Regions from separate parts of the Vibrio tasmaniensis genome, predicted to be linked through region 1. Evidence: predicted binding sites of a transcription regulator. Region 1 holds the regulator's gene; the other holds the start of a gene.
The links. Region 1 encodes MetJ, which represses methionine synthesis genes. Its sites were predicted from a motif close to TTAGACNTNTANANGTCTAA; they were not measured.
Positions count from the first base shown of each region.

Region 2: metK (methionine adenosyltransferase) is a predicted target of MetJ. The motif match lies at 9,896-9,915, and genes of this name have one in related genera.

Region 1 covers NZ_AP025510.1:249,601-265,099, reverse strand. The annotation lists gene metF (methylenetetrahydrofolate reductase) at 1-503, opposite strand, end outside; gene OCV44_RS01190 (bifunctional aspartate kinase/homoserine dehydrogenase II) at 843-3,254, opposite strand; gene OCV44_RS01185 (O-succinylhomoserine (thiol)-lyase) at 3,257-4,438, opposite strand; gene metJ (met regulon transcriptional regulator MetJ) at 4,647-4,967, shown strand; gene OCV44_RS01175 (malic enzyme-like NAD(P)-binding protein) at 5,207-6,496, opposite strand; gene rpmE (50S ribosomal protein L31) at 6,828-7,046, opposite strand; gene priA (primosomal protein N') at 7,378-9,579, shown strand; gene cytR (DNA-binding transcriptional regulator CytR) at 9,820-10,824, shown strand; gene OCV44_RS01155 (SPOR domain-containing protein) at 10,947-11,486, shown strand; gene hslV (ATP-dependent protease subunit HslV) at 11,719-12,267, shown strand; gene hslU (HslU--HslV peptidase ATPase subunit) at 12,326-13,666, shown strand; gene OCV44_RS01140 (1,4-dihydroxy-2-naphthoate polyprenyltransferase) at 13,822-14,739, shown strand; gene rraA (ribonuclease E activity regulator RraA) at 14,813-15,331, shown strand; gene zapB (cell division protein ZapB) at 15,425-15,499, opposite strand, start outside.
Region 2 covers NZ_AP025510.1:463,720-479,218, forward strand. The annotation lists gene OCV44_RS02275 (cobalamin biosynthesis protein) at 1-822, opposite strand, end outside; gene cobI (precorrin-2 C(20)-methyltransferase) at 822-1,652, opposite strand; gene cbiE (precorrin-6y C5,15-methyltransferase (decarboxylating) subunit CbiE) at 1,719-3,017, opposite strand; gene OCV44_RS02290 (precorrin-8X methylmutase) at 3,014-3,673, opposite strand; gene OCV44_RS02295 (cobalt-precorrin-5B (C(1))-methyltransferase) at 3,688-4,884, opposite strand; cobalamin riboswitch at 4,979-5,109, opposite strand; gene OCV44_RS02300 (phosphoglycerate mutase family protein) at 5,120-5,584, opposite strand; gene OCV44_RS02305 (FecCD family ABC transporter permease) at 5,574-6,599, opposite strand; gene OCV44_RS02310 (ABC transporter substrate-binding protein) at 6,586-7,542, opposite strand; gene OCV44_RS02315 (ABC transporter ATP-binding protein) at 7,539-8,297, opposite strand; gene metK (methionine adenosyltransferase) at 8,633-9,784, opposite strand; gene tkt (transketolase) at 10,161-12,155, shown strand; gene OCV44_RS02330 (response regulator) at 12,480-13,184, shown strand; gene OCV44_RS02335 (ATP-binding protein) at 13,247-14,614, shown strand; gene OCV44_RS02340 (ABC transporter substrate-binding protein) at 14,611-15,499, shown strand, end outside.

The sequences.
Region 1 (15,499 bases):
TTAATAAGATCAGATTGAGCGCTTTTTGCTTCAGGGTGAACCTCAGGGAATGCCGCTACTGATATATCAAAGTCGTGACGAGATTTAAGCAGCTCGACTAAATCAGACGCATACATATCTGGCGCACCGCCGCCTGCTGGAATATCACCACGCAACGCAACAATACTTTCAATGCCATTTGCCCAGTAATCGTCGGCAATTTGAATCAGCTCTTCGCGGCTAGCATCAATACACGTTAAGTGTGGTGCAGCAACTAAGCCTGTTTGGTTCTTAATTTCTTTAATGATTGAGTGGGTACGATCACGCTCACCCGAGTTTGCACCGTAAGTTACCGATACAAATTTAGGTTGAAGTGTTTTAAGACGGTGAACAGAATTCCACAGGGTCTCTTCCATCTTCTCACTGCTTGGTGGGAAAAATTCAAATGACACATTGATGTTGTCAGAAAGCTCTGCAATATTCTGATTTAAAGCGTCGATATGACTTGCGTGTGTGTATCCCATCTTACTCTCCCTGTGGCAAAAGCAACCACTAAATAATCTCAAATCCCTAACGACGTTTAGACGTCTATATGTCTTCAGAATGAATTGAATACGATTTAATGTCAACAGATCCATTATGAATTTTTTTCAAGTAGATAGTGAGAAAAGCTCAAGCCGATAGGTGGGTCGCAAAGAAGAAATAATGTAGAAAAAAGACTGAAAACACATCGTGCTTTCAGCCTTATTTATCTTAGTGGATAGTATGCTATTTACGCATTTAAACAATTAATCTGAGTATTAAAGCAATTGATCTGACTATTAAGCCAATCGCTCTAAGTATTAAGCCAACCGCTCTCAGTATTAAAACAGGCTAGACATTCTGTTTAGGTCAGATTGAATTGCACCAGCTGTCACTTCACGACCAGCACCTGGGCCACGAATAACCAATGGATTATCTTTGTACCATTTGCTCTCAATCGCAAAGATGTTGTCGCAAGGTAATAAGTTCGCCAGGGCGTGCTCTTTCGATAGCGCCTCAACGCCTACCGTTGCTTTGCCATTCTTCTCTAAACGCGCGACGTAACGCAAAACCTTCTGTTGAGACTGCGCTTTATCTAAACGCTCGGCCAACTCTTCACTCAGTACAGAAGCTTTATCAAAGAAGTCATCCACTGACAGATCTTGTAATTCTTCAGGTACCAATGATTCTACTTTGACGTTTTCAGGCTCAATATCTAAACCCGATTCACGCGCCAGAATCACTAGCTTACGCATCACGTCAGAGCCATCGAGGTCAGCACGAGGATCCGGTTCCGTCAGGCCTTGTTGCCACGCTAAATCAACCAACTCGCTGAATGACACCGTGCCATCAAACTGTTGGAATAACCAAGATAGAGTGCCCGAGAATATACCTGACAGAGCAATAATATCGTCACCGCTTTCGCGCAGGTCACGTACCGTGTGGTTAATCGGTAAGCCAGCACCCACTGTCGCATTGTACAGCCAATGACGGCTGATCTTAGCGAAAGCATCTTGTACCTGATGGTAATACTCGCTTGATGCAGAACCTGCCACCTTGTTAGCCGAGATCAGGTGAATACCTTGTTGTGCGACTTGCAGGTATTTTGCAGCAAGCACCGGGCTTGCCGTAACATCTAACACAACCGCTTCATCGTAGCCCTGAATAGAACCCAAACGCTCTAGCCAGTCGTTGCCGTTATTGGCAATCGCTTCATCATCAAAACGCTTGCTCACAGAAGTCGCATCAATGCCTTGATCATCGAACCAATAAGTTTGGCTATCAATCACCGCAACCAATTCAAAGTTCATTCCACGACGCTTTTCAAGTTCCGCTTTTTGCTCAGCAAACAGGCTTAACCAACTTGAACCAATATTGCCCTTGCCACATAAAGCAATCGCAACACGCTTCTGCGCTTGGAACAGTTGAGAGTGAATGCCTTTCACTAGGCTTGATGTTTCACTCTTACGAATCACAGCCACTAAGCTCAAGCCTGAGTTTGCTTCTGAGATAAACTCAACCGGTGAGCTCTTGAGTTGTTGGTAGAATCCATAACAATGGTTCGGGTTCTTAGTCACACCAGCACCCACCGCCGCAATCAGAGAGAAGCCTTCTTTAAGCTTAATTTCCGCTTCAATCGCGTGGTCTTGTAGATATTCTAAAGCGCCACCAGCGATCTCTTCTGTATAAGCAAGGCGCAAACAGTGCTGATCGGGTTCAAGCTCATAAGCAAGCGGCTCAAGTTGAGCTCGTTTAAGACCTTCAAGAACTTCACTTTCTAAGCGGTCAAAATCATGGCCATGACCAAAGGTCAGCTGAACGATCAGAACTTCATCCAGAGAGGTAATGATTTTTGCGCCACGACCCGATGCCAGTACACGCTCTATCTGTGTAGAGCCCGCCTCCGGCTGGTAGCTGCAGCGCAAGCTGAGATCCATAGCACTTTGAGCCACAGGCTGTAGCGTTCGGCTATGGAGCACTGGAGCCGCCAGACGAGCGAGTTCACTCGCTTCATCAAGGCGAAGCAGAGGCAACAAACACGCATCCGAAACCAAACGAGGGTCAGCGCTGTAAACGCCTGCCACGTCACTCCAAATCGTCACACGTTCAACTTCAGCCAAAGCGCCAATCACGGTTGCTGAGTAATCTGAACCGTTACGACCAAGCAGTACTGTTTCACCTTCGCAGTTCTGAGCCATAAAGCCCGTAATCACCACTCGGCAATGCGTATGCTGAGCCAAAACTTCTTTAATCAGAGGATAAGAACGCGCGCGATCCACTTCGGGTTGAGCACCCGCTTCTGCACGTAAAAAGGCACGCGCATCTTGAGCAACTGCTTGTAAGTCATGTTGGCACAACAGAGCAGCTAACAAACGTGAAGACCAAACCTCACCGTGTCCTAACACCTGTGCTTTTTGCGATTCGCTTAGAGGAGCAGTTAGCTCACCTAAAGCAGTAAATTCTTGTTGAATAGTGGCCGTTAGCTGAGCCGCAGACTCATCTTCAAGCAGCGCTTCAATCAGCTCAAGCTGGAACTGACGAAGGGTTTGTAGACATTCATGCGCAATACGACCATCTTTGTCGAGCGCTTCAACAAACTCAATCAAGCGGTTAGTTGTTTTACCCGCAGCCGATACCACGACCAAGTCAGTAGCTGACGAGTATTCTCTAAGAATATTGACCACGCGTTGGTAACACTCAGGGTTCGCTAAACTGCTGCCACCAAATTTATGTAGCTGGCGAAAGGTTGTCATTATTAAACCTCCCCTTCTGCGATAAAGCCTTGTGTTTTTTCAAACGCTTGCTTGAGATCATCAATCAAGTCTTCTGCATCTTCAAGGCCAACAGAAAGGCGCAGTAATTGTTGAGAAACACCCGCTTCTGCTAATGCTGCTTCGCCCATAGCACGGTGAGTCATCGACGCTGGGTGACAAATCAGGCTTTCAACACCGCCCAATGATTCAGCCAAAGAAAATAGCTCTAATTTATCCACAAAATATTTAAGTGCTTCAAAAGATCCCGAAAATTCAAAGCTCAGCATGGAACCAAAGCCCAACTGCTGTTTCTTCGCGATCTCGTGACCCGGATGTTCAGGAAGGCTTGGGTGGTAAATCGTACCCACCAGATCTTGTTGTTGCAGAGCCGTCAGAATTTCACGTGAGCTCTCTTCGTGAACGCGCATACGTGCACCTAGCGTACGAATACCACGTAGCGTCATGTAGCTATCAAATGGTGTGCCGGTTGCACCAATACAGTTACCCCACCATGCTAGCTCTTCAGCGTGCTCTTCTGTCTTAGTAACTACAACACCACCAATGACATCTGAGTGTCCGTTGATGTACTTGGTGGTTGAGTGGATAACAAAATCCGCACCCAGCTCTAAAGGCTTTTGGAACACAGGCGTCAAAAACGTGTTGTCGACAGCAACCAGAGCACCTACTTCTTTCGCTTTACGGCAAGTTTCTGCAATATCAACCACACGAACCAATGGATTCGATGGCGTTTCGATTAAGATTAACTTTGGCTTAAGCGCGATCGCAGCATCCAGTGCGGCTTGATCCGATTGATCAACAAACAGAACTTTGAAGTCACCTTTGAGTGAGCGTGTGTTAAACAGACGGTAAGTACCGCCATAGCAGTCGTGCGGTGCAATAATAAGATCATCGCCACCTAAGAAAGCGGATACCCATAAGTTAAGTGCCGACGTACCACAGTTAGTAACAACCGCGCCTTTACCAGACTCAAGCTCAAATAGTGCCGTTTCTAATAGACCGCGGTTTGGGTTACCAGAGCGGGTATAATCGTACTTTGGCACTTCACCAAAAGCGGGAAACCCATAGTTAGTCGAAAGATAAATAGGTGGGACAACGGCATGGTGTTGCGTGTCTGACTCGATACCAGTACGTACTGCGATGGTTGCTGGCTTCCGGCTGCTCATAGGTGCTTCCTTACAAGTTTTGCGTCTGAGAATCACAGCTGCTTGTCGGCATTTTGTGGCTGTGTTAGATATATGTTACTCACTTTACTTTCATAAACGTGAGACGTCAACACTTCCGGACGTCTATATGTCTTTGCTTATGGCAGTAAATCCCGCTAAAATCAGCACTATTAATTTATTCTAACAACTAAAGTGATGAAGGTACGCAATGGCCGACTGGAATGGTGAATACATAAGCCCATATGCTGAGCATGGAAAGAAAAGCGAACAAGTAAAGAAAATTACAGTTTCTATCCCTCTAAAAGTGTTAAAGGTTCTTACTGACGAGCGCACTCGCCGCCAGATCAACAACCTACGCCATGCAACAAACAGTGAGCTACTGTGCGAAGCCTTTCTACATGCGTACACTGGCCAACCACTGCCAACGGATGAAGACCTTCGTAAAGATCGTCCAGACGACATCCCGACTGAAGTCAAAAAACTGATGACAGAGATGGGCATCGAGTTCGAAGCGTTTGACGAAGAATAAAAACAACTCAGTCACCGCCTTCATTATTGATTCGCTATAGCTGAACCCTATTTGTCACATCACCCACTACGTTATCTGTAGCTGCGCTGTGAATGATAGACATAAAAAAACCGACTCCTATGAGTCGGTTTTTTATTATTCTTTTTCGCTCAATAGAGCAACAGCTACTAAGCTATTAAGCTACTAAGCTACTAAGGCATTAAGGCATTAAGGCATTAAGGCATTAAGGCATTAAGGCATTAAGCCATATAGTTAGCAGGCATCTCAATTCGAGCAACGCCAGACTCAACAGCCGCTTCAGCAACTGCTTTTGCAACGCGAGGAAGCAGACGCGGGTCCATTGGCTTAGGAATGATGTAACCCTTACCGAACTCCAGTGCAGTCTCGCCCGCAGCTGCCAATACTTCAGCTGGAACTTCTTCTTTCGCTAGTTCACGAATCGCTTTAACCGCCGCTAGCTTCATTTCGTCATTGATTTCGCTCGCACGCACGTCTAGTGCACCACGGAAAATGAATGGGAAACAAAGTACGTTGTTTACTTGGTTAGGGTAATCACTACGGCCTGTACCCATGATTAGGTCAGAACGAACTTCGTGTGCAAGCTCAGGCTTGATCTCTGGATCTGGGTTTGAACATGCAAACACAACCGGCTTATCAGCCATCAGCGTAAGAGCCTTAGCTGGTAGCAGATTAGGACCCGATACACCCAAGAACAGATCAGCGCCTTCGATAACATCTTCAAGCGTGCGCTTGTCGGTGTTATTTGCGAACAGCTCTTTGTATTCATTCAAGTCATCACGACGAGTGTGGATCACACCTTTACGGTCAAGCATGTAGATCTTCTCACGCTGAGCGCCACACTTAATCAGTAGCTCCATACAAGCAACCGCTGCTGCGCCAGCACCTAAACAAACGATCTTACACTCTTCCAGTTTCTTACCTTGAAGCTCAATCGCATTCAGCATACCTGCTGCCGTAACAATCGCAGTACCGTGTTGGTCATCGTGGAATACAGGTACATCACAACGCTCAATCAGGCGACGCTCGATTTCAAAACAGTCTGGTGCTTTGATGTCTTCTAAGTTAATACCGCCAAATGTATCTGCGATATTCGCAACCGTATCAACGAACTCATCGATTGTGCGGTGTTTTACTTCAATATCGATAGAATCTAAACCAGCAAAACGCTTAAACAGTAGCGCTTTACCTTCCATAACCGGTTTAGAAGCAATAGGACCAAGATTGCCTAAGCCAAGAATTGCAGTACCGTTAGAGATAACTGCAACCATGTTGCCTTTACCTGTGTACTTGTAAACGTTATCGACGTTCTGTGCGATCTCGCGAACAGGCTCAGCTACACCTGGGCTGTATGCCAGTGCTAGGTCTTCTGCAGAGTTTGCAGGCTTCGTCAGTTCTACGGCAATTTTGCCTGGAATTGGGAACTCATGATAATCAAGAGCTTGCTGACGGAATTGTTCTTGAGGCGATAACGCTTGAGAGGATTGATCTTGGCGGCTGTCTTCAGACATAGGTGTAGGTTCCTAGGATATTATTATTTGGGGGATCTTGTTCATGTTAATGGATGTACTTCAAAGTTCCTAGGTGGTTGAAGCATCTGTATCATTAAAAAACGAGATTTCACTACTAATAAGACCAGTGGGCAGTTGAAATTACTATCGCCTGCTCAACTTTAGAGCGAATTTCGAGGAAAGAGTGTTGGGATAAGTGATTAAGTAAGATTTACGTCAGTAACCTATTACTTTAACTGACCTAATAATGAAATACGATTCAGTACTTTCTCAATTTACAGGCAACAAAAAAGGACACCGAAGTGTCCTTTTTATGTCTAAATAGCGAGAATTACTTCTTGCTAGAAAGAGCACCGAAACGCTTGTTGAAGCGATCAACACGGCCGCCTGTATCTACGATACGTTGCTTACCAGTGTAGAACGGGTGACATTTGTCACATACGTCTAGGTGGATTGATTCTTTTGCTAGCGTTGAGTTGAACTCAAACGTGTTACCGCAAGAACAAGTTGCAGAAACTGCTTTGTATTCTGGGTGGATACCAACTTTCATGGGAAAACCTCAATTAGGCCGTGTCGCCATCCGATTCTAAGCCGGACACCACACGTAGTTAAAAAATAAATAAAGACACCGCTGTATCACTAAACCGCGATAAAGCCATACCTTTAAGGCGCAGTATAGTAATGAATCTATAAAGCAGGATCAACTGATTTGATACATTTTTCACCAATAGCCTCTTTATTTCCTTTGTCACTTTAAGATTTAAGGCTTAAGTGGTCTTCATTGGTTCTACTCTCTGAGCTGGTCCAAACTGCTTCTCGAATTTAACCGCCTTATCCTTTAGACTGTCCGCTCTCGTCAACTCAGATAAAGTCGTCCATTTATGCGCCCAATGATTGCCCGCGTGGCACTGCCGGTTCCACTAGACAAACAGTTCGATTACAAGATTCCTAGCCACCTATTTCCTATAATTGGTGGACGAGTTTCTGTGCCTTTTGGACGACAAACCTTAACAGGTATTGTTACGGCTCTGGTTAACGAATCTGAATTCGAGTTAGACAAACTCAAGCCCATTAAAGCCTTACTAGACAACCAACCCGTTTGGCCGGAATCGGTCTACTCACTCTTGGTATGGTGCAGCCAGTTCTATCAGTATCCACTAGGTGAAACCTTGGCCAACGCACTACCAAGCGCCTTACGAAAAGGCAAAGCTGCCGACTTCGCGACGCTTGTTGAATGGCAATTGACCCCATCAGGTAGAGATCAACTGATGCAGGGCTTTGGCCGTGCCGTCAAACAAGCCAAAGTAATGCACATGCTTGAGCACGGCCCAGTTCCCCATCAAGAATTCATTGATGAAGAAGTGAGCAGCGCGGTACTTAAGACGTTGGAAGAGAAAGGCTGGATTGAATCAGTAGAGAAAAAGCCGAAGCGCCAGCCGTGGTCAGTTGAGCTCGAAAACGATCAAGATAAGCCAAAACTCAATGAAGAGCAGGCTATAGCAATAGCGACAGTAAATAGTCAAACCGACTTTGGTTGCTTCTTGCTAGAGGGTGTAACTGGCTCAGGTAAGACCGAAGTCTACCTGAATATGATCAAGCCGATTCTCGACCAAGGTAAACAGGCGTTAGTGTTAGTGCCCGAGATCGGTCTAACCCCTCAAACGATTAACCGCTTTAAGCGACGCTTTAATGTTCCAGTTGAGGTTATCCATTCCGGTTTAAATGATTCTGAGCGACTAAATGCTTGGTTATCGGCGCGTGATAAAATAGCGGGCATTGTGATCGGTACTCGTTCAGCTCTGTTCACACCGTTCGCGGATCTGGGCATTGTCATTGTCGATGAAGAGCACGACGCCTCTTATAAGCAGCAAGATAGCCTACGCTACCACGCTCGTGATGTTGCCATCATGCGTGCTCATAAAGCGCAGATTCCGGTTGTGTTAGGCTCGGCGACTCCGGCCTTTGAAACGCTGCACAACGCTCAGATCGGTAAATACAGTTACCTCACCCTGACCTCACGCGCAGGTGTCGCGCTGCCGACCACCAATAAAGTGTTGGACGTTAAGGGTGAATATCTAGAAAGTGGCTTGTCTGCGTCGTTGATTGCTGAAATGCAAAGACACCTCAAAGCAGGCAACCAAGTGATGATGTTCCTCAATCGTCGTGGGTTTTCTCCCGCACTGATGTGTCACGATTGTGGTTGGACAGCAGAATGTAAGCGTTGTGATGCCTACTACACCTATCATCAATACAGCAATGAGATGCGCTGCCACCACTGTGGCTCGCAGCAGCATATCGTGCATCATTGCCAAGGTTGTGGTTCAGCGAATTTAGTAACAGTGGGGGTTGGTACCGAACAGTTAGAGGCTCAACTGGGTCAACTATTCCCTGAATACAAAACCATCCGTATTGACCGAGACAGCACTCGCCGCAAAGGCAGTTTAGAAAGCGCGTTAGAATCGATTCGTAAAGGTGAATACCAAATTCTTATCGGCACACAGATGCTTGCTAAAGGGCACCACTTCCCTGATGTCACACTTGTGGCATTGCTGGACGTTGATGCCTCTTTATATAGCAGTGACTTCCGCGCCTCTGAGCGATTGGCTCAATTGTTTACTCAAGTCGCCGGTCGAGCAGGACGAGCCAGTAAGCCGGGGGAAGTTATCTTACAAACTCACCATCCAGAACACGGCTTATTACAGGCATTACTGCACAAAAACTACAACCACTTTGCTCAGACTGCATTAGCAGAGCGTAAACAAGCGATGTTGCCGCCTTATACCTTCATGACTCTGTTTAGAGCGGAAGCCAATGACACTCGCTTAGTGGAAGAGTTTTTGCGTCAAGTACGCCACACATTGGAATCGCATCCGTTATTTGACCAATATTGCATGGTGCTAGGGCCAACCCCTGCACCACTAGCCAAACGAGCAGGTAAATCTCGTTGGCAGCTTATTTTACAAACACAGACTCGCTCGTTGATGCAAAAGCTATTAATAAGTGCCAAGCCAGCAATTAATATGTTACCTGCTGCGAAAAAAGTCCGTTGGTCACTCGATATTGAGCCGCAAGATCTGAGCTAAACCCACTTGGGTTAAAACTAATGATAAGTTTGTTCACAAATATTTCATACTTCTCGTGAGCAACTTCACACTAGTCATGTGATTTTTGTTAATCTAGCCGTAACTTTACACGGGTGAAACGAATAAAATATTGCAATAAAAAAAGTGTTAGCAACACTTTCACAATATCTATTCGATTACATTTATTATTCATGCCTTAGATACTTAGGCAACAAAGGAATTAAAAAGAGGGTTTAATTTATGGCGACAATGAAGGATGTTGCCCAGCTAGCAGGCGTTTCAACAGCCACGGTATCACGTGCATTGATGAACCCTGAAAAAGTCTCGGTTTCTACTCGTAAGCGAGTTGAGACAGCAGTACTTGAAGCTGGATACTCACCCAATACATTAGCTAGAAATTTACGTCGCAACGAATCAAAAACCATCATCACTATTGTTCCTGATATCTGTGACCCTTATTTCGCAGAGATCATTCGTGGTATCGAAGATGCCGCAGTAGAAAATGACTACCTCGTTCTACTGGGTGATAGCGGCCAACAGAAGAAGCGTGAGTCTTCATTTGTTAATTTAGTATTCACTAAACAAGCTGATGGCATGCTACTGCTTGGTACCGACCATCCGTTTGATGTCAGTAAGCCTGAACAAAAAAACTTACCGCCGATGGTGATGGCATGTGAGTTCGCCCCTGAGCTTGAACTCCCTACCGTACACATCGATAACCTGACCTCAGCATTTGAAGCAGTGAACTACCTAGCTCAGTTAGGTCACAAGCGTATCGCACAAATCTCTGGGCCAGTATCAGCAACGCTTTGTAAGTTCCGCCAACAAGGCTACCAGCAAGCGCTACGTCGTGCAGGAGTCTCCATGAATCCAGCCTATAGCACTGTCGGTGACTTTACCTTTGAAGCAGGAGCTCAAGCAGTTCGTCAATTACTCGCTCTTCCTGAACAACCGACCGCTATCTTCTGTCACAACGATGCGATGGCCATTGGCGCGATTCAAGAAGCGAAAAAATTGGGCTTACGCGTTCCTCAAGACCTATCCATTGTTGGCTTCGATGATATCCAATTCGCTCAATACTGCGATCCACCGCTAACGACTATTTCTCAGCCTCGTTATGAGATTGGACGCCAAGCGATGCTGATGATGCTCGACGTACTTAAAGGCAACGATGTACAAGCGGGGTCACGCCTGCTTGAAGCTAAATTAGTCGTTCGAGGCAGTACTGCGCCACCTCGAATGTAGTTCTCATAAATACCCTTATAACTCTGCGGCACATTTTGATGTGTCGCTTCCATTTCTGCACTATTATCCTCACTCAATCTGGATTACCATTAGGGCAGAATCAGCAACTATTGAATTGTCTTGTGGCTAATAGAGATTATGTAAAGCGCGGTCGTGGCACGAAAAAACCGACCAAAAAACAAGCCCCTCGCCGTAAACCATGGCGTAGTGGTCTTTTGGCGATCCTCCTCGCCGGTGGTTTTGGTTACGGACTTTACCTATTGAGTAATGACCCTGAGCCGCCAGCACCGACTCCAGTGGTAACTAAACCAAAGCCTAAGCCGAAACCAACAAAAGTCATTCCGCCGCCTCCAGAGGAGAAGTGGGACTACGTTGAAACCTTGCCAAGCCGCGAGATTGAAGTAAAAGCCAAAGAGCAACAGATCTCGAAGATCCCTTACATCATGCAATGTGGCGCGTACAAAACCTCAAGCCAAGCTGAAGCACGTAAGTTGGATATTGCCTTCCAAGGTATCTCAAGCTCAATCCGTAAAAAGGATGGAAGTAGCTGGTATCGTGTGGTTCTAGGACCATACAAATTGAAGCGTGATGCAGAGCGAGATCGCCATAAGCTGCAACGAGCGAAAATCGAACCTTGTGCTATTTGGAAAGACACCGAGTAGTTATAGATTTAGCTGCAGAAGCAGAAGCAGAAGCAGAAGCAGAAGCAGAAAAGCCAAACACCGAAAGCCTCCCATTGTGGAGGTTTTCTTTTATTCACACCCTTTTGCCAAATTTCCTTACAACTTCCGCCGATAAGTTGCGCGACATCACTCGACCTTCCTTGAATTATCCGAGCACCATCCTCATATACTTTTTATACCCAAAGATAAGAAATATTAAGAGGCCCTACTCGTGACTACCATTGTATCTGTACGTCGTAATAATAAAGTCGTCATCGCGGGTGATGGACAAGTATCTCTAGGCAACACCGTAATGAAGGGCAATGCCCGTAAAGTACGTCGCCTATACAACAACAAAGTACTGGCTGGTTTTGCTGGCGGTACCGCAGATGCTTTCACGCTATTCGAAAAATTTGAAAGCAAGCTGCAAATGCACCAAGGCCACCTAACCAAAGCTGCCGTTGAGCTGGCGAAGGATTGGCGTAGCGACCGTGCTCTACGTAAATTAGAAGCACTGCTAGCAGTAGCGGATGAAACTGCTTCATTGATCATCACAGGTAACGGTGACGTAGTTCAACCAGAGAACGACCTGATTGCTATCGGTTCGGGCGGTAACTTCGCTCAAGCAGCAGCCACTGCACTATTAGAAAATACAGATTTAGATGCGCGTGAAATCGCAGAAAAGTCGCTGAACATTGCGGGCGATATCTGTGTATTCACCAACCATCACCACACTATTGAAGAACTAGAAAGCACCGTTGAGCTACCAAAACCAGAGTAACGACCGCTTCCATCAATAACGTTGTATTCAACAGTGATTAAAGAATTAAGGAAAAACCATGTCTGAGATGACTCCTCGCGAAATTGTTCACGAACTCAATCGCCACATTATCGGCCAAGACAACGCTAAGCGCTCAGTGGCTATCGCTCTTCGTAACCGCTGGCGTCGTATGCAGCTTGAAGAAAGTCTGCGTGTTGAAGTATCACCAAAAAACATCCTGATGATCGGCCCAACGGGTGTAGGTAAAACTGAAATTGCTCGCCGTCTTGCGAAACTAGCAAACGCGCCTTTCATCAAGGTAGAAGCGACTAAGTTCACTGAAGTGGGCTACGTAGGTAAAGAAGTTGAAACCATCATCCGTGACCTAACGGACGTTGCGATCAAGATGACACATCAACAAGCGATGGAAAAAGTACAATACCGCGCTGAAGAACAAGCTGAAGAACGTATTCTTGATGCCCTTCTACCACCAGCGCGTGATGCTTGGGGTCAGAACGAGCAATCAACTGAAGACACAACCGCTTCAAACACTCGCCAGATTTTCCGCAAGAAACTGCGTGAAGGTAAGCTAGACGACAAAGAGATCGAAGTTGATGTAGCGGCGCCACAAATGGGTGTTGAAATAATGTCACCTCCAGGCATGGAAGAGATGACTAACCAGCTACAAGGCATGTTCCAAAACCTCGCTGGCGACACCAAGAAAAAGCGTAAGATGAAAATCAAAGACGCATTCAAAGCACTGACAGAAGAAGAAGCCGCAAAGCTTGTGAACCAAGAAGAGCTAAAAGAGAGCGCGATCTTCAACGCTGAAAACAACGGTATCGTATTCATCGATGAGATCGACAAAATCTGTAAGCGTGGCGACAGCTCTGGCCCAGACGTATCCCGTGAAGGTGTTCAACGTGACCTGCTTCCCCTTATCGAAGGCAGCACAGTATCAACTAAGCACGGTATGGTTAAAACTGACCACATCTTGTTTATCACTTCAGGTGCATTCCAAGTGGCTAAGCCATCAGATCTGATCCCTGAACTGCAAGGTCGTCTGCCAATCCGTGTCGAACTTGAAGCGCTATCAGCACACGACTTCAAACGTATTCTTACTGAGCCAAAGGCATCACTGACTGAGCAGTACATTGCCCTGATGAAAACAGAAGATGTCGGCATTGAGTTCACTGAAGATGGCATCAACCAAATTGCTGATGCAGCATGGCGTGTCAACGAAACTACAGAAAACATCGGTGCGCGTCGTCTGCACACAGTCATGGAGCGCCTAATGGATGAGATTTCATTCGACGCAACAGACCGAGCAGGCAGCAAATTGGTGATTGATGAAGCTTACGTAATATCTAAGCTTGGCGAACTCGTAGAAGACGAAGACCTAAGCCGCTTCATCCTGTAGCACACCAAACTCCAACTTATTGCTCTATCTCAAAGAAATAGCAGCTAATAAGCGAATTCAAGGCCCACTTTCGAGTGGGCTTTTTATTACCCGAAAAATGGGCGTATACTCAAATCACAGTATGAAACGAAGACTTACAAAGAATTAGACCTACGATGAAACAATCTCTACTGATTTGGCTTGATGCCGCACGCCCAAAAACTCTGCCTCTCGCACTTGTCTCTATTCTTACAGGAAGTAGTTTAGCGTTCGCCGGTGGTCACTTTTCTTTATCAATCGCACTATTGGCTTTTTTAACCGCCACTCTATTACAGATTCTGTCGAACTTAGCCAATGACTATGGCGACGCGGTAAAAGGCACAGACAACGAAAACCGTCTAGGGCCAACACGTGCAATGCAATCTGGCGCGGTGACCGCGCAAACCATGAAGCAAGCCATCATCCTCAATATCGTGTTTACCATGATCGCAGGGCTGATTCTTATTTTTCACGCCTTAACCTCGATTGAAAGCATCTTATCTTTCATCGCGTTAGGCGTATTAGCCATAATGGCTGCCATCGCTTACACCGTGGGAAATAAACCTTATGGTTATATTGGCCTTGGCGACTTATCGGTATTTATCTTCTTCGGTTTGTTAGGCGTTTCAGGCACATACTTCCTACACACTGGTCATGTAGAGCCAAGCCTGTTTCTGCCTGCACTAGGCTGCGGGTTGATGGCGGTTGCGGTGCTCAATATCAACAACATGCGTGATATCGAAAACGACAGCGAATGTGGTAAGCGCACCATGGCGGTTCGCCTAGGGCAGCGCAAAGCCAAGCACTATCATTTTGCACTGCTTGGGCTCGCCCTTGCCTCTTTCGCTATTTACCTTCTGATTCAAGAAAAACCGGCCTGGATCAGCCTGCCGTTTTTACTGAGTATTATTATTGTTTATAAGCACGGTAAGGCCGTTTGGGAAACCGAAAAGCCAGCGCAGATTGCACCCATGATGCCCGTGATAGTAAAATGTTCACTGGTCACTAACCTATTGTTTGCAGGGGTTGTCGTAGCTCAAACTCTATTGAGTTAAATGAGACTAATCATTGCAAAGGGATCAAGCACCGATATACTCAAAGTAAGCTCATTGTTCAAAAGGTATACTAATGGAATACAACACTTCAGCACTGTGCGACATATATTTGGATCAAGTCGATGTCGTGGAGCCAATGTTCAGCAACTTCGGTGGACGTGCATCCTTCGCAGGACAGATCACGACATTAAAGTGTTTTGAAGACAACGCTTTAATTCGCTCCGTATTAGAGCAAGATGGTTTGGGACGTGTGTTGTTAATCGATGGTGGCGGCTCACTGCGTAAAGCGCTGATCGATGCTGAGATTGCTCTACTTGCTGAAGACAATGAGTGGGAAGGTATTGTGGTTTACGGCTGCGTTCGTGAAGTCGATGAGCTAGAAGACATGAACCTTGGTATTCAGGCTTTGGCTTCTATCCCTGTTGGTGCGATCCAAGAAGGTGTCGGCGAATTAGATGTACCTGTGAACTTTGGCAGCGTGACCTTCTTACCGGAAGATTATCTCTACGCAGACAACACTGGCATTATTCTTTCGGCAGAGCCTTTGGATGTAGAACTCGATCTGGATGTTGAAGAAGAAGAGGCCGAGTAGCTCACTCAGCTTCAAATAATAAAACAAGCCAAAGAACACAAACGAAAACGCCCGCTACTCAGTAGCGGGCGTTTTTTAAATCTGAAGAGTAGATTACTCTACGTCATCCATTTTACCAAGAAGGTTACGGATGCGATCTTGCCATGCTGAATGCTCTTCCTGCATTTG
Region 2 (15,499 bases), 210 kb from region 1:
AACACTGGCTTTGGCTAGGTTATATTCAGCAACAAAAACATCGATACCTGCTTTCAATACATGCAATGGGGTATTGCGGTCGCAGCCGATTCCAAGCACGAGGGATTTTGGTCGCCAGAGTACGGTTTTGCTTTCAAAGTCGGCGTAACCTTTTGGTTGTGCTTCATCTGAAATAAGTACTACACCATCCCAATCGTCGGTACTGATCTGTGTAAGATCAGTATTGCTTAACGCCGGGTGGGTAATGATGTGTCTTGGCATGGAACGTTTGTTCTGCCACCAGTTTTGTTCACCGGCATGCTGAACCACTAGAATGCGTTTTTCGTTTACAACCGCCGCGCTGGTGGCGGTGATCGCCGGTTCGCATTGTGGATCAAGCGTCCAACCAAATGGCGATCCCAGCATATCAACCGACAAGCTGCCGGCTGCGTCTGAAGCTGTGGTGATCACAGGCGTTGCATTGAGTGCTTGTGATACTTGTAACGCGATCCCATTTGCACCACCGCGATGACCAGATAACATTGGGATCACGAACTGACCGTGATCATCAATGCAGATCACGCCCGGATCGGTGCGTTTATCTTCTAGTAAGGGGCCGATCATTCGGCTCACAATGCCCGCGGCAAAGAAGCAGATATGATGATCATATTGCTTAAATCTAGGCGGTAGAAAACCAGACAATGGCAATGTGAGTTCATCGGATCCTGGGTATTCTTCTTGTCCAACAGGCGCGATAAAGACATCGGCAAACGGAAAGGTTTTGGCTAAGCGTTTAGCCTGTCTTGCTCCGTGTAGCGTGATGGCATAAATAGCGATTTTCATTACGCTTTACCGCTACTAGTTTTATCGATGTCAGCTTTATCACTATCAGCTTTATCACCATCAAGAACGGCACACTTCTTTGATTCATTGGTACCACGGAGTACGCCACGACGAGCACGGACGGAAAGTTGAACCATAGAGAAGTAACGGTTTTCGTTTGGTACATCGCGCAGATCAGAGTAAAGCTCTTGTTTCTCTGTGGTGGCATGCGACACGTAGGTTGCACAATCCAACATATTCATCGACTCAAGTTGAGTGATCAGCTTAGGGATAACGCGACCTGCCTTGATTAACATGATGGTGTCAAAATCTTCGACTAGCTTTTCTAAACACTCGATACCCCATGTCGCAGGTACAACACAAAAACGCTCCTGACCGTCAGCAAGTGGAATTTTTGTCTGTGATGGAATAGCGGTAACTGAAGTGATACCTGGAATGATCACCGGATCAAGTTCAGGAAGTAGCTCTGTAAGTTCTTCTTGGATGTATGCCCATGTGCTGTAAACCGATGGATCACCTTCGGTTGCAAATGCCACGTCTTTACCTTGCTTTAATAGTTCAACAATTGTGACGGCGGCTTTACGCCATGCTGGTACATTAATGTTTGGGTCGCGCGTCATAGGGAAGTGCAAAAAAAGGTATTCGCCTTTCATTGTCTCAGGGCTAATAGAACCCACTGCAATTTGTTGAGCAAAAGAGTGATTACTGCCTGCGTCTTTTTCTGGAAACGCAACAACGTCAACGGTGCTGAGTAGTCGGTGAGCTTTCAGTGTCAATAATTCTGGGTCTCCAGTGCCGACACCTACTGCGTACATAGTTCCTAATTTCATCTGTGCTTTCTCTAATTATGTTTTTATTTAATATGTTGAGTGGCGCTTAATTAAAAAATTAAGCGCCTATTTCTGAATAAACGGCTTGGTAAAAATAAATAAATGAATCGGATTTTCTGATTGATAACGGGTGTAGTGAGCGAGTGGTACGCCCGTTGATATCGAGATTAGTTGGACTTGTGTTGGCGCTTTGCTGTCTTTACTCCATTGATGAAGTTCACACACTGAATCGACTGTGACGGCTGAACCTATCACTACGCCACCGGGTTTCAGTGCTGACCAACAGAAATCTAAAATGGTGTGCATATTGCCGCGACTTCCACCAATAAAAATACTGTCTGGCTGAGGCAATGTGTCGAGCTGCATTGGGGCTTTATCTCGAATCAGTTGTACGTTGTCGGTACCGTGCGCTCTAAAATTCGCTTCGATAGACTCGTAACACTCTTCATTTGATTCAATGGTAAATACTTGCCCTTGGCTACACTGTTTCGCAGCTTCAATCGCAATCGAACCAGAGCCTGTACCTATATCCCACACCACAGATTTAGGTTGAATTCTCATGCTCGCTAACGCTAAGTGACGAACGGGTTGTTTGGTGATAAGTCCACGTTTTGGCATGCGTTTCATGAAGTCATCGTCGTTTGCGTATTGACCTAACTCACCCCATGCGTGTGGTTGCGCTCGGTGCAATACCATCACGTTCAGGGCTGAGAAATCGTCGGCATTTTTTAGTGCGAGATCTTCGAGTGTCCACTGGCTGATTTTTTCTTGCATGCCACCTAAGTTCTCACACACCCAAGCCGTCCAACCTTGTTGATTAAAGTCGACTAAGTGTTTCGCAATTTGAGCTGGGTTATTTTGAATATCTGTCAGTAAGCAGTAGCTAGTGCCCCATTGCATTTGGCTTGCAAGACCTTTAATGCCATCGTAATGCTGCTTTCGACCGTGAAGTGAAATGGCTTTGGTTTCTTGCCATGCAATACCCACTCGACTACAAGCGAGTTGCATTGAACAAGGGGAGGGAATAAAGCGCACTTCATCATTAGGCAATTTTTTTAATAACGATTCACCAATGCCAAAGAACAATGGATCGCCAGAAGCCAATACCACGACGCCGCCTTCTTCACATTCATCAATGAGCTTAGAAAACCAAGATTGATAGCCTTCTTTCATTGATAAACGCTGACCTTTAAATTGAGGAAACCAATCGAGTAGACGGTCATTTCCGGCTATGACACGTGCAGACTCAACCGCATTAACTGCGCGGCTGGTTAAACTTAAGCAGCCATCTTCAGGTACACCAACAACCGTAATGGCTGATTGAGAGCATGACCCTAAAGAAGAGTGAGTACTTACATTGCTCATTTTACTGACTCGGCAAGTAGGGCGTGAATGGTTGACACCACAAGCGGGCTACCGCCTTTACGTCCTAAGCTGGCAATGTAAGGCACTGTGTTTTGTTCGGTTAATGCTTGCTTAGATTCATCCGCTTTTACGAAACCAACGGGGATGCCAATGATCAGTGCAGGTTTAGCTTCTCCTGCTTCAATCATACGCAGTAGCTCAAGGAGTGCTGTAGGCGCATTGCCCACGCCTATGATAGAGCCGTCGAGTAAGCCGTTATCACGAGCGTAGCGCATGGAGTGAATGGCACGCGTTTCACCAGTCTCTTTCGCGGTAGTAATGACGTCTGGGTGACTAATGAAACACTGGGCTTTATTGCCGTAAGCGTTAAGGCGAGTTTGGTTTAAGCCTGTCACTATCATGCTGACATCAGTAATGATATTGGCACCCGATTTTAATGCAGTGATTGCCGACTCGATCGCGTCCTCACTGAATTGGTACAGTTTTGCGTATTCAAAGTCACCCGTAGTATGAATGGCACGACGAACCACATTCCATTCGCCTTGATTGAAGTTGTGACCACCATGAATCGTTTCGATTTCGTCATCAATGATAGAGAAAGAATCACTTTCAATTTGACGGCCTTGTTTGGTCATTTGACGCATATCATTAGTCATAGTGTTTTCCTTGTTCATGCTTCGTCATCAAAGTCTGTGGTTTGAATACCCACATCACTTCCTTTTGAGCAGAGATGTTCTGCTAACAGATCGCCATTAAAGTCGATCAATTTGAATTCAATGCTGACGTGATGTTTGACATACACAGCAGCGTGCTCTGCAGCTTGTTTGCAGAGCAAGGTAAGAAAGTCGTAATTAGGTGTCTCTTGGTCCGATTGGGCTTCTTTCCATGTATCGAGTACGTGGCGGCCTGTGTTGGCTTGGCTAACAGCTTCGGAAAATTCACTCGGCGCGCCCGATTGAGTGGCGAGATCGGCAAGCAATGAAAAGTCGATCGATTTACCGGATACGTGAGTCATCATGTGTCCCGCGACCATTTTTCCGAGCTTGCCTATCATGGCGACCACGGTAATTTTGCTCACTTGGTAACGTCTCGCAGCGCGAAGTCCCACCCCAACAAAATCACCTGCTTGGATAAAGCACATCGAGTCATAAGTGGGTAGCATGGCCATCGCTGACTTTTCAGTTCGAGAGCCTGTCGTGAGAACTAAGTGGTCTTGGCCATTTTGTTTCGCGATTTGTACCGATTGGCGGACAGATGCTGAAAATGCAGAAGTGGAGTAGGGCTTTACGGTCCCGCGCGTCCCTAAAATTGAAATACCGCCGATTAAACCTAAGCGTGGGCCTATGGTTTCTTTGGCGCGTTCTTCACCGTCAGGGACACAAATTTCCACTGAGATACCGGCTGATTTTCTCTGCCCATCGGTTGATTGATTCCACTCTAAGGTGATCATGTCGAGAATGTTTTTATGTGGAACGGGATTAATCGCCGCTTGACCAACAGGAAGCTCTAATCCGGGTAGCGTCACACGCGCTACGCCAACACCCCCATCGATGTGAAAACCGGGGTCTGAATGCCAGCGGGCAATGCTCTGAATATGGGCTTCATGGGTGCAGTCGGGATCGTCTCCTGCATCTTTAACAATGCTGGCGGTCACCGCATCGTTGGATGTTTGGATAAACGCGACCTTAAACGTAGCGGGCTCACCATTCGGTAAAGTGATGGAGATATAGTCAGGCTGCTGTCCGGTTAACAGTGTTTGAACTGCCGCTCTGCTTGCTGCAGCTGCGCACGCACCTGTGGTAAACCCACTGCGGAGATCGGACTTATTTTTGGATCGTTTAACTTTTGTGACCACAGTATTCTTCATCTACGTTTGAGGTATTGACGAATACAGAGCGTTCCCTTGTTAGACAAGGTATGGATAGGTGTTGAGTTTTCCCGCTCGATATTCATGTATGCCCAGGTATTCTGACTTACGATGTTGAGGTTCTCATTGCGCTTTACTCCTTCCCAAGTCGTGTGACTCAGTGGTTTGTAAAGGGCTCATCGCTTACAGCTGCGGGTACAGTCCAGGAGTTACACCTGATTCCCTGATGTTGACGTTATATTTCGATATCTATTCTGAGGATTTCTCCGTTATTAGGTGTTTCTATGATTTGCTTTGGTGTCCCTAAACTGGCTAATGTTTTTATCCAGTCGCCATGTCCGAGCAGCAAGATAGGGTTCTGATTGTTGTGGTGACGAGAAATTCGTTGGATCCACTGAATCGCCATTGTTCTTCGTTGCTGTTCTGAATCGAACTCACTGAGCTCCATTTGAGAAATGACGGGCACTTTCAGGTAGCGTGCGATCGTTTTCGCGCTCGAAATAGCACGGCCTAATTGACTGGTGTAAATAGCATTGAGGGTCAATGACTTTTGAGTCGCAAGATAACGGCCGACGTTATGCATCTGTCGTTTGCCTTCCATTGTCAGAGGGCTATCCAATTGATTCTGCATTTTGCCAATTCGGTTCCATTCGGTTTCGCCATGACGAATCGCAATGATGGTGAAGCGTTCAGCTTTCATTACTTTTCTCCATCAAAATGGAAACAATGAATAGTGCGCCAAACGCGGTGGTGACAACACCAAGAGGCAGTTCTTGAGGAGCAACTAAGGTTCTCGCCAAAATATCACTTAATAACATAAGCAAAGCCCCAATCAGCCCTGAAGTGATGAGTAACTTTTTGTGCAATGGGCCGATGATTTTCTTCGCGATATGAGGAACCATCAAGCCAATAAATCCGACGACACCGATGATAGAAACAAAACATGCGGTTGCAAAAGCGCAAACAATAAAAACACCGGTTTGCAGACGTTTTGTGTCGACGCCCATCGTTTGTGCTACGTCGTCTCCCGCAAGTAAACAATCTAATTGACGATGTTTAAATATACTTAGGGCTATCAAGGCGAGAAGTCCTGCAAGCACAATTAAAACATTGTCCCAGCGCGCATTTCCTAGGCCTCCTAGCGACCAAAATAGAATCGAATGGGCAGCTCGTTGATCACCGTGGAAGACCAAGAAATTGGTTAAGGCTGTAAATAAAAATGAGATAGCCAGCCCAGCTAAAACAATTTGAGAAGACGCTTGCCCATTTACTTTTCTGACTAGAAATAGCACAGCCGAAGCCGAGATTATTCCACCGATGAAAGCGGCGAGTGGAAGTGTCCAAATACCGATAGCGCTGCCGATGACTGTAATCACAAACACAGCTCCAGTCGCAGCACCGGATGACAATCCAAAAATGAAAGGGTCGGCAAGGTCGTTTTTTGTGACGGTTTGTAATAACGCCCCAACAATACCTAACCCAGCACCGCAAATAATCGCGATGATTGTTCTTGGCAAGCGTAAATGCAGTACCACTTGATCTATCGGAGAGTCGATCTGTTGACTCATCGCCGCTGAAAAAATCGTAGCGACTTGTGTAAAAGATAGATGAACGCTGCCTAAACTCAGAGAAAACATCGCTAAGAGGGCAAAAACAGAACTGAATACGCAGGTGTTCAGTGCGGTTCGGTTCAGGTTAGTACTAAGACTTGTCATGGATTTCTTGGATGCGCTGTGCCAATTTTTCAATTGCAGCTATGTTTGCTGGCCCGGGAGTAATTTCCTCATAACGCAGAGGAAGGTATTGGATGGTCTTTACCGCTGTGGTCAGCTTCATCGCTGGGTGCTGTTCCAAAAAGGCTTGCATGCCTTTAGCGCCTGTCCCATTTTGATAATCGAGAAGAATAATGACATCAGGGTTATGCATCGCAACTGACTCCCATGATGTGGTTCCCCAGCTGATATCCAGATCTTTCATTATATTGGCGCCACCCGCTGCTTCTATCATGGCGCTCACTGTCGCGTATTTCCCAGCAGTGAATGGTTTATCTTCCCCTGAATCATACAAAAAGACTTTAAGCGGAGTTTGATTCTTGGTTTGCTGTTGAATCTGTACTAATTGCTCTTTCCACGTGGAGATCAGTGTTTGAGCTCTGTCTTGATGACCAAATAAAGTCGCAAGGCGCGTCACGTCATCGAACATCTGTTCCATGCTAGCTGGTTGCTTATCTTTACGGATGTGGCTGCAACTCTCATTAAGAATTAAAGTGTTAATGCCAAACTCTTTCAGTGAATCTGGCGTGACTGAGCCGCCCAGACGCATACCATAATTCCATCCTGCGAAGAAAACATCAGGGTTTGCATTGACTAACACCTCCAAAGAAGGATATTTCGGTGCGAGCTCTGGAATGCTGCCCTGAAGGCGATTAAATTCAGGAGTCGTTTTGTAGTACCCGCTAATACCGGTCACTCCGATCATATTCTCTTCAAGCCCGAGAGAAAATGCCATCTCAGACATATTGATATCGTGAGTGATTAAGGTTTTAGGCGACGTATCTAACGTAAGTGTCGAGTCGCAGTTTTCTACCGTGATTTGAGCTTGTGCGGACATGGAAAGTAAGAAAGTAAAAGTTAAAGCTGATGCTGATAATTTATTCATGAAAGGTCCTGTCCTTGGTCGAGTTCAATGTCGAAAAACTTGCTTGTTTTCTGTGTGCGCTTATTGGTTGTGCTGATTAAATCTACTTCAAAAATCGGCTGAAGCTGTTTGTGGGTCAGTAGCTCTTCTACTTTTCCTTTCGCGACCAGTTCACCGTGTTCCAAAATCACAATGTGCGTCGCGAATTTGGCAGCAAGGGAAATATCATGCAGTGAGCAAATCAGTGTTTTACCCAGTTCTTTCAATAGCGATAAGACTTCCCCTTGAGCGCATGGGTCTAAGTGGTTTAGAGGCTCATCCAACACCAGAAACTCGGCGTTCTGACATAAAGATCGTGCAATATGCGCTCGCTGCTTCTGGCCGCCTGAGAGCTGTCCCATTCTTCGTTCGAGGAAAGTATCGATCTTTAGTGCTTTACTTATTTGGTCAAGTGAAAAGCTAGAAGTGGCTTGATTGGAAGCGGTTAGTTGAATGTACTCTCTGAGTGCTAAACGACCATCCACTTGACTGTGTTGTGGAAGGTAACTGATTTGTTTTGCTCTTTGCTGGCAAGTTAACTTACGTAGCGGCAATTGGTTTATGACGACTTCGCCTTTGAAGGGAAGCAAATTAACCAGTGCTTTTAATAACGTGGTTTTTCCGGAACCATTGCGTCCAATGACTACCCAGCGCTCACCTTGATTAATTTTCAGATCGAGTGGGTGCAGTCGTCGAGTGTTTTGTTGTTGAACTGAAAGTTTGTGGCAAAGAAGCATGAGTTACTGAGAATGGTTTGTTTTTAACAAGTGCTATTACATTAAAATTTAAACGTTTGCGTAACATTGATCTCAGCACGTAAAATCCCCACAATTATTAAAATAAACTATTAGTTAACGCTTGTATTACTTGAAAGGGTTAGGATTGATTAGTGAAAGAATAGAAGAATAGAAGAATAGAAGAATAGAAGAATAGAAGAATAGAAGAATAGAAGAATAGAAGAATAGAAGAATAGAAGAATAGAAGAATAGAAGAATAGAAGAATAGAAAGCAAAAAGCCTCTGAGAGCAGAGGCTTTTAAAATTACGTTGCAGCTAGGCGTGTTGCGTAATGCTTACAGGCCTGCGAAGTCCGCTAGGATTGCTGCTTTATCAGTAGCTTCCCAAGGGAACTCTTCGCGACCGAAGTGGCCGTATGCAGCAGTCTGCTTGTAGATAGGCTGAAGTAGGTTCAGCATCTCTTGAAGACCGTATGGACGTAGGTCGAAGTTTTGACGAACCGCTTCAATAATGATTTCGTGAGCTACTTTCTCAGTACCGAACGTTTCAACCATGATAGAGGTTGGATCTGCAACACCAATAGCGTAAGACAGTTGAATCTCACAACGGTCAGCCATGCCAGCAGCAACGATGTTTTTCGCAACGTAACGCGCTGCGTAAGCTGCAGAACGGTCAACTTTTGATGGATCTTTACCAGAGAATGCACCGCCACCGTGACGAGCTGCGCCGCCGTAGGTATCAACGATGATCTTACGACCTGTTAGACCACAGTCACCCATTGGGCCACCGATTACGAAACGGCCTGTTGGGTTGATGAAGAAGTTAGTGTCTTTGTTGATCCACTCAGCAGGAAGTACTGGCTTGATGATCTCTTCCATTACCGCTTCACGTAGGTCAGGTGTTGTTACTGAATCACAGTGTTGAGTTGAAAGAACAACAGCGTCGATACCAACGATCTTACCTTGGTCGTATTGGAACGTTACTTGAGATTTCGCATCTGGGCGAAGGAAGTCAAGCTTGCCGCTCTTACGTACTTCAGCTTGCTTCTTAACAAGCAGGTGAGAGTAAGTAATTGGAGCTGGCATTAGGATTGGCGTTTCGTTCGTTGCGTAACCAAACATGATGCCTTGGTCGCCCGCACCTTGATCTTTAGGATCCGCTTTATCAACACCTTGGTTGATGTCTGGAGACTGCTTACCAATGGTATTTAGTACAGCACAAGAGTCAGCGTCAAAGCCCATATCAGAATGAACGTAACCAATTTCACGTACTGTTTCACGAGTGATTTCTTCGATATCAACCCATGCTGACGTAGTTACTTCACCACCAACCATAACCATGCCGGTTTTTACGTAAGTCTCACAAGCAACACGTGCTTTTGGATCTTGTTCAATGATGGCATCAAGAACAGCATCTGAGATTTGGTCTGCAATTTTATCTGGATGGCCTTCTGATACAGATTCAGAAGTGAATAGGTGCTTAGCCATGAGAGCTCCACTTTTAGTTTAGTTTTTAGTTGCAAATAGTTAAATGCAAATAATTTATGCCGTCGCAATCAAGGAAGCGCCGCCATTAAATACAGTATATTTTGTAGGTGTTTCTACATCTAGACGGCTATTTTAAATTCCAACGGTCGAATTACAAGCTCTTTTTTATGATATGTCATAACCAAACGTTTGCGTGTTGGTTGTGGAAAGCCATGTTAAGTGATGTAAATGATCGAAAATTGCGGAAAATGACCGTTAAAGTGCCAGTAAAACGTTTGCAGTCGCTATAGTCGTTTGAGAGAATACCCGCGCTAATAAAAATGAAAACTTTAGCATCCATCTCTTTTTTAAATCGCTTATGTATCCAGGAGCAGACATGCCTTCTCGTAAAGATCTAGCCAATGCAATCCGCGCACTTAGCATGGACGGTGTTCAACAAGCAAATTCAGGCCACCCTGGCGCACCTATGGGTATGGCTGACATCGCTGAAGTTCTTTGGCGTGGCCACTTGAACCACAACCCAGCAAACCCAGAGTGGGCTGACCGTGACCGTTTTATCCTGTCTAACGGCCATGGTTCTATGCTGATTTACTCTCTGCTTCATTTAGCAGGTTACGAGCTTTCAATTGAAGATCTAAAAAACTTCCGTCAACTGCACTCTAAGACTCCAGGTCACCCAGAGTACGGTTACGCACCTGGTATCGAGACAACAACGGGTCCTCTGGGCCAAGGCATCACCAACGCTGTTGGTATGGCAATGGCTGAGAAAGCATTGGCTGCACAGTTCAACAAAGAAGGCCACGATATCGTCGATCACTTCACTTATGCGTTCATGGGTGATGGTTGTCTGATGGAAGGTATCTCTCACGAAGCATGTTCTCTAGCGGGTACGCTAGGTCTTGGTAAGCTAGTCGCTTTCTGGGATGACAACGGCATCTCTATCGATGGTGAAGTTGAAGGTTGGTTCTCTGACGATACACCTAAGCGTTTTGAAGCATACGGCTGGCACGTAATCCCTGCAGTAGATGGTCATGACTCTGACGCTATCAATGCAGCGATTGAAGCGGCTAAAGCGGATCCTCGTCCAACGCTTATCTGTACTAAAACTATCATCGGCTTTGGCTCTCCAAACAAAGCGGGTACGCATGACTGTCACGGTGCTCCACTAGGCGCTGATGAAATTACAGCAACTAAAGCGGCACTTGGTTGGGAACACGGTCCTTTCGAAATCCCTGCGGATATCGCAGCTGAGTGGAACGCGAAAGAAGCAGGCGCAGCGAAAGAAGCAGCGTGGAATGCTAAGTTTGACGCATACGCAGCAGCTCACCCAGAGCTAGCAGCAGAATTCAAACGTCGTACAAACGGCGAGCTTCCAGCTGAGTGGGAAGAAAAAGCATCGGCAATCATCGCTGATCTTCAAGCTAACCCAGCAAACATCGCGTCACGTAAAGCATCTCAAAATGCTCTAGAAGCATTCGGTGCTATGCTACCTGAATTCATGGGCGGCTCTGCTGACCTTGCGCCTTCTAACCTAACTATGTGGTCTGGTTCTAAGTCTCTTGAAGCAACAGATTTTTCTGGTAACTACATCCACTACGGTGTACGTGAATTCGGTATGACGGCTATCATGAACGGTATCGCTCTGCATGGTGGTTTCGTACCATACGGCGCAACATTCCTGATGTTCATGGAATACGCGCGTAACGCAATGCGTATGGCGGCTCTGATGAAAGTTCAGAACATCCAAGTTTACACTCACGATTCTATCGGCCTAGGCGAAGATGGTCCTACTCACCAACCGGTTGAGCAGATCGCTTCTCTACGTCTGACTCCAAACATGAGCACATGGCGTCCATGTGACCAAGTTGAGTCTGCAGTTGCTTGGAAACTGGCAATTGAGCGTAAAGATGGTCCTTCTGCACTTATCTTCTCTCGTCAAAACCTTGCACAACAAGATCGTGACGCTGAGCAAGTGGCTAACATCGCTAAGGGTGGTTACATCCTGAAAGATTGTGAAGGCAAGCCAGAGCTAATCATCATTGCAACGGGTTCTGAAGTTGAGCTAGCGGTTAGCGCTGCTGCTGAACTAACAGCTGAAGGTAAAGCAGTACGCGTAGTCTCTATGCCTGCAACTGACGCGTTCGATAAGCAAGACGCTGAGTACCGTGAGTCTGTACTTCCATCTGACGTTACAGCACGTATTGCTGTAGAAGCTGGCATCGCTGATTTCTGGTACAAGTACGTTGGTTTCGGTGGCAAGATCATCGGTATGACAACGTTCGGCGAATCTGCACCAGCAGGCGAGCTATTCAAAATGTTCGGTTTTACTACTGAAAATGTAGTAAACACTGCAAAAGAGCTTCTAGCTTAATCGTTACCTTTTTAGTTAAAAATAGAAAACCGAGCCCACAGGCTCGGTTTTTTTATGCGTTCAAATTGAAGAAACGTAATGATTACTCAAATTGGTGTGTCGTGCCTATTTCACTTAATTCTGTATTCTAACTTTTTGTTTTTATTGAAATGTAAGGAAGTATACATAAAGGTGAAGGCCTAAATTATCGGATGATAAGGGCAACCTATTTGTAACTTACAACTTACATTTAGGGTTTTTGACGCATTTTGTTACTAACCCTCTTGAAACTAATTATAAAGTGAGTAAATGTGTTGATAATCATTTAGTGGCATAGGTTGGGTCATGGCTAATAAGATTGTTTTGATTGTGGATGATAATCAGGAAATTCTCGATGCTTTAAGCGAATATCTAGAACGCTCAAGCTTCACTGTGATTACTGCTCTTGAAGGTAACGCGATGTGGAAACAGCTAGAAACTGTCACCCCAGATCTCATTATTTTAGACATCATGCTACCAGGAGATGATGGTTTAACTTTGTGCCAAAAATTACGCTTACGATCTCAAGTCCCTATCATTATGCTAACCGCAGTAACTGATGATGCAGATCGTATTGCGGGGTTAGAAATTGGCGCTGATGATTACATAACCAAGTCGTTTAACCCTCGTGAACTATTAGCAAGAATCAAAGCTCTACTCAGGCGTTCAACATTCAGTCACAGCACAAATGAACGTAAGTTAAAATTTATGGATTGGACGTTCGATACTCTAAAACGACAATTGAAACATGAAGATGGTGAGGCAGTCTCTCTTTCTAGCGCCGATTATAACTTGCTTACCCTTATGCTTGACTCTCCCAATCAATTATTAAGTCGTAATGACATTGCACAAGCACTCTGGGGGAGGGATGCAGAGCCACTAGAGAGAGGGATTGATGTACAAATTAGCCGGTTGAGAAGGCAATTGAGGGACGATGACCGAAATACGATTATGACGGTAAGGCATCGTGGCTACATGCTTGTGATCGACTCTCATGGACTTCAATGTTGAAAAAAAACTTCTTTCAGTCAATGGTCGTACGTATTACGTTGTCTACGTTCTTGGTTATTGTCATGGCTGAAGTTCTCGCAGGTGCTGCTTGGTTTTCCACGACCTCCGTATCTAAACGAGAATCGGCGAGCCACGCTATGTTTGCGATAGCCTCTGCAGCTTCGGACACTATAAATTACTTTTCAGGACTTCCCGTCAATTATCGTCATTTGGTTCTCGATCAATTACGAAATATTGGAGGAACACGATTCTTTATTTCTATGAATAATCATAAGCTTCCTGTTCCTTCGCTTAATCATCACTCTTTAGTGCCTCAAATGCAGGTGCAAGCATCAGATCTTTTAGAACAACAACTTAAAACGTCACACTCAGTACATGTCACTTTGACCAAGCGAGACGATCTTCTATTATTCAACTCAGGTATCAAGCTGGATGAGCTGCCTGCATTGTGGAAAGATTACAGCTTAGTGTTAGGTAAGCTCGATCTCCCAATAGCGGTTATTCAAGTTCAACTAGAAAATAATGAGTGGCTCTATTTAGCGACCGTTATTCCTCTGTCTTTCGATAGCTTGACCGATAAATTTATAGATAGTCGCCAGATCACCTTTCTTTTAATAGTCACTTTTATGCTAATGGGGGTCTCTTACGTCGTGCTACAAAAAGAAATTCGTCCTTTTCGATCTCTTGCTCGTTCCGCAACGCTTATGGGGTCGGAAATGCAGATTGAAGAAATCAAAGAAGAAGGAAGTTCAGAAACCAGAGCTGCGATCCATGCTTTCAACAAAATGAATCGTCGTATTAAAGCGAACTTACGCGACCGGAATATGTTCTTTAATGCCATTTCACATGACATAAAAACACCTCTAGCCTGCTTAAAACTTCGTACAGAAATGCTCAGCGACAATACGACAAGGCTTAAATTTGAAAAGCTGTTGAATGAAGTCGAGATGATGTTAAACGGAGCGTTACAGTGCATGCGAGATAATGATATTCATGAAGAGTTTGAGTGGATAGACATGAATGATATTTTTGAGCAATGTGCGGCTATCCATAACAAAAACAACTTATGTGTAAATCTTGTCGATATGCCAGATGTTAAATTCTACGGTAAACCATTAGCAATTAAGCGTTGTCTCTTTAATTTGGTAGATAATGGCATTAAATATGGGGATGTCGTGAATATCAGCATGTTTGTTAACTCTGATTCTATTCATATTGTACTGCGCGATTCAGGTGCAGGGATTGACGAAAGCATACTAGAAAAAGTATTTGAGCCTTATTTTAGAGGTAGCGATTCCAGCGTGGATGGATCCGGTTTAGGTTTGGCGATTTCCCGCAGTATCGCAAGAAGCCATGGAGGGGATATTAAATTATCGAATGCACCAGAAGGAGGGCTAGAAGTCGACATTATTTTGGTAAGCAGCTTATGAAAATGTGGGTATTCTTGGTTGCTCTTTTTGTTACACAGCCAGCATTATCTACCCCCTCTATAGAGATGTTGCATTGGTGGACGGCAGAAGGTGAAGACTCAGCATTGTCGGTGATCGAAGACAGGTTTCGTCTGCTGCCTTTTACATTAAAAAGTGATCCAATTGCAGGAGGAGGAGGTGGGCCTGCTAAATCTATCCTTCAAGCGAGAGCGATTGCTGGCTATTCACCAGATATAGCGCAGATGGAAGGTCCTGCTATTCAGTCTTGGGCGGCACTAGGGTTCTTAATGGACATGAATGAAGTCGCTAAATTGAATAACTGGGATCAATCGCTGTACCCTGATATTCAAGCCATTCACAAATACAATGGGAACTACGTTGCCATTCCTCTTAATATTCATAGACTAAACTGGATGTGGATAAACACAGAGGTATTAGCTGAACACCAGCTGCCCCCCCCTAATGACTGGGATTCATTATTGCTAGCATTGAATGTACTAAAAAACAAAGGTATTACACCACTTGCTTTGGGGGAAGACCCTTGGCAAGTTGTTCAAATTTTTGAAAACATTGCATTCGGAGTGGGTGGTGCTCACTATTATCGCCAGGCTTTTGTTGATTTAGACCCCGAAGCTTTGAACAGCCCCAAAACACTAGAAGCACTAGATCGCTTTCGAGCTCTTGCTAATATTGTTGGAAATGACTTATCAAAAATAAGTTGGGATCAAGGAACGAAAGCACTGCTCAAGGGGGAATACGCATTTCAATTTACAGGAGATTGGGCTCTAGGAGAAATGCTAAGCTCAGGCTCTAGCATTCCTGATTACATTCAATGCAGCCCATTTCCTTCCACGGAAAATGGGTTTATCTACAATGTAGATAGCC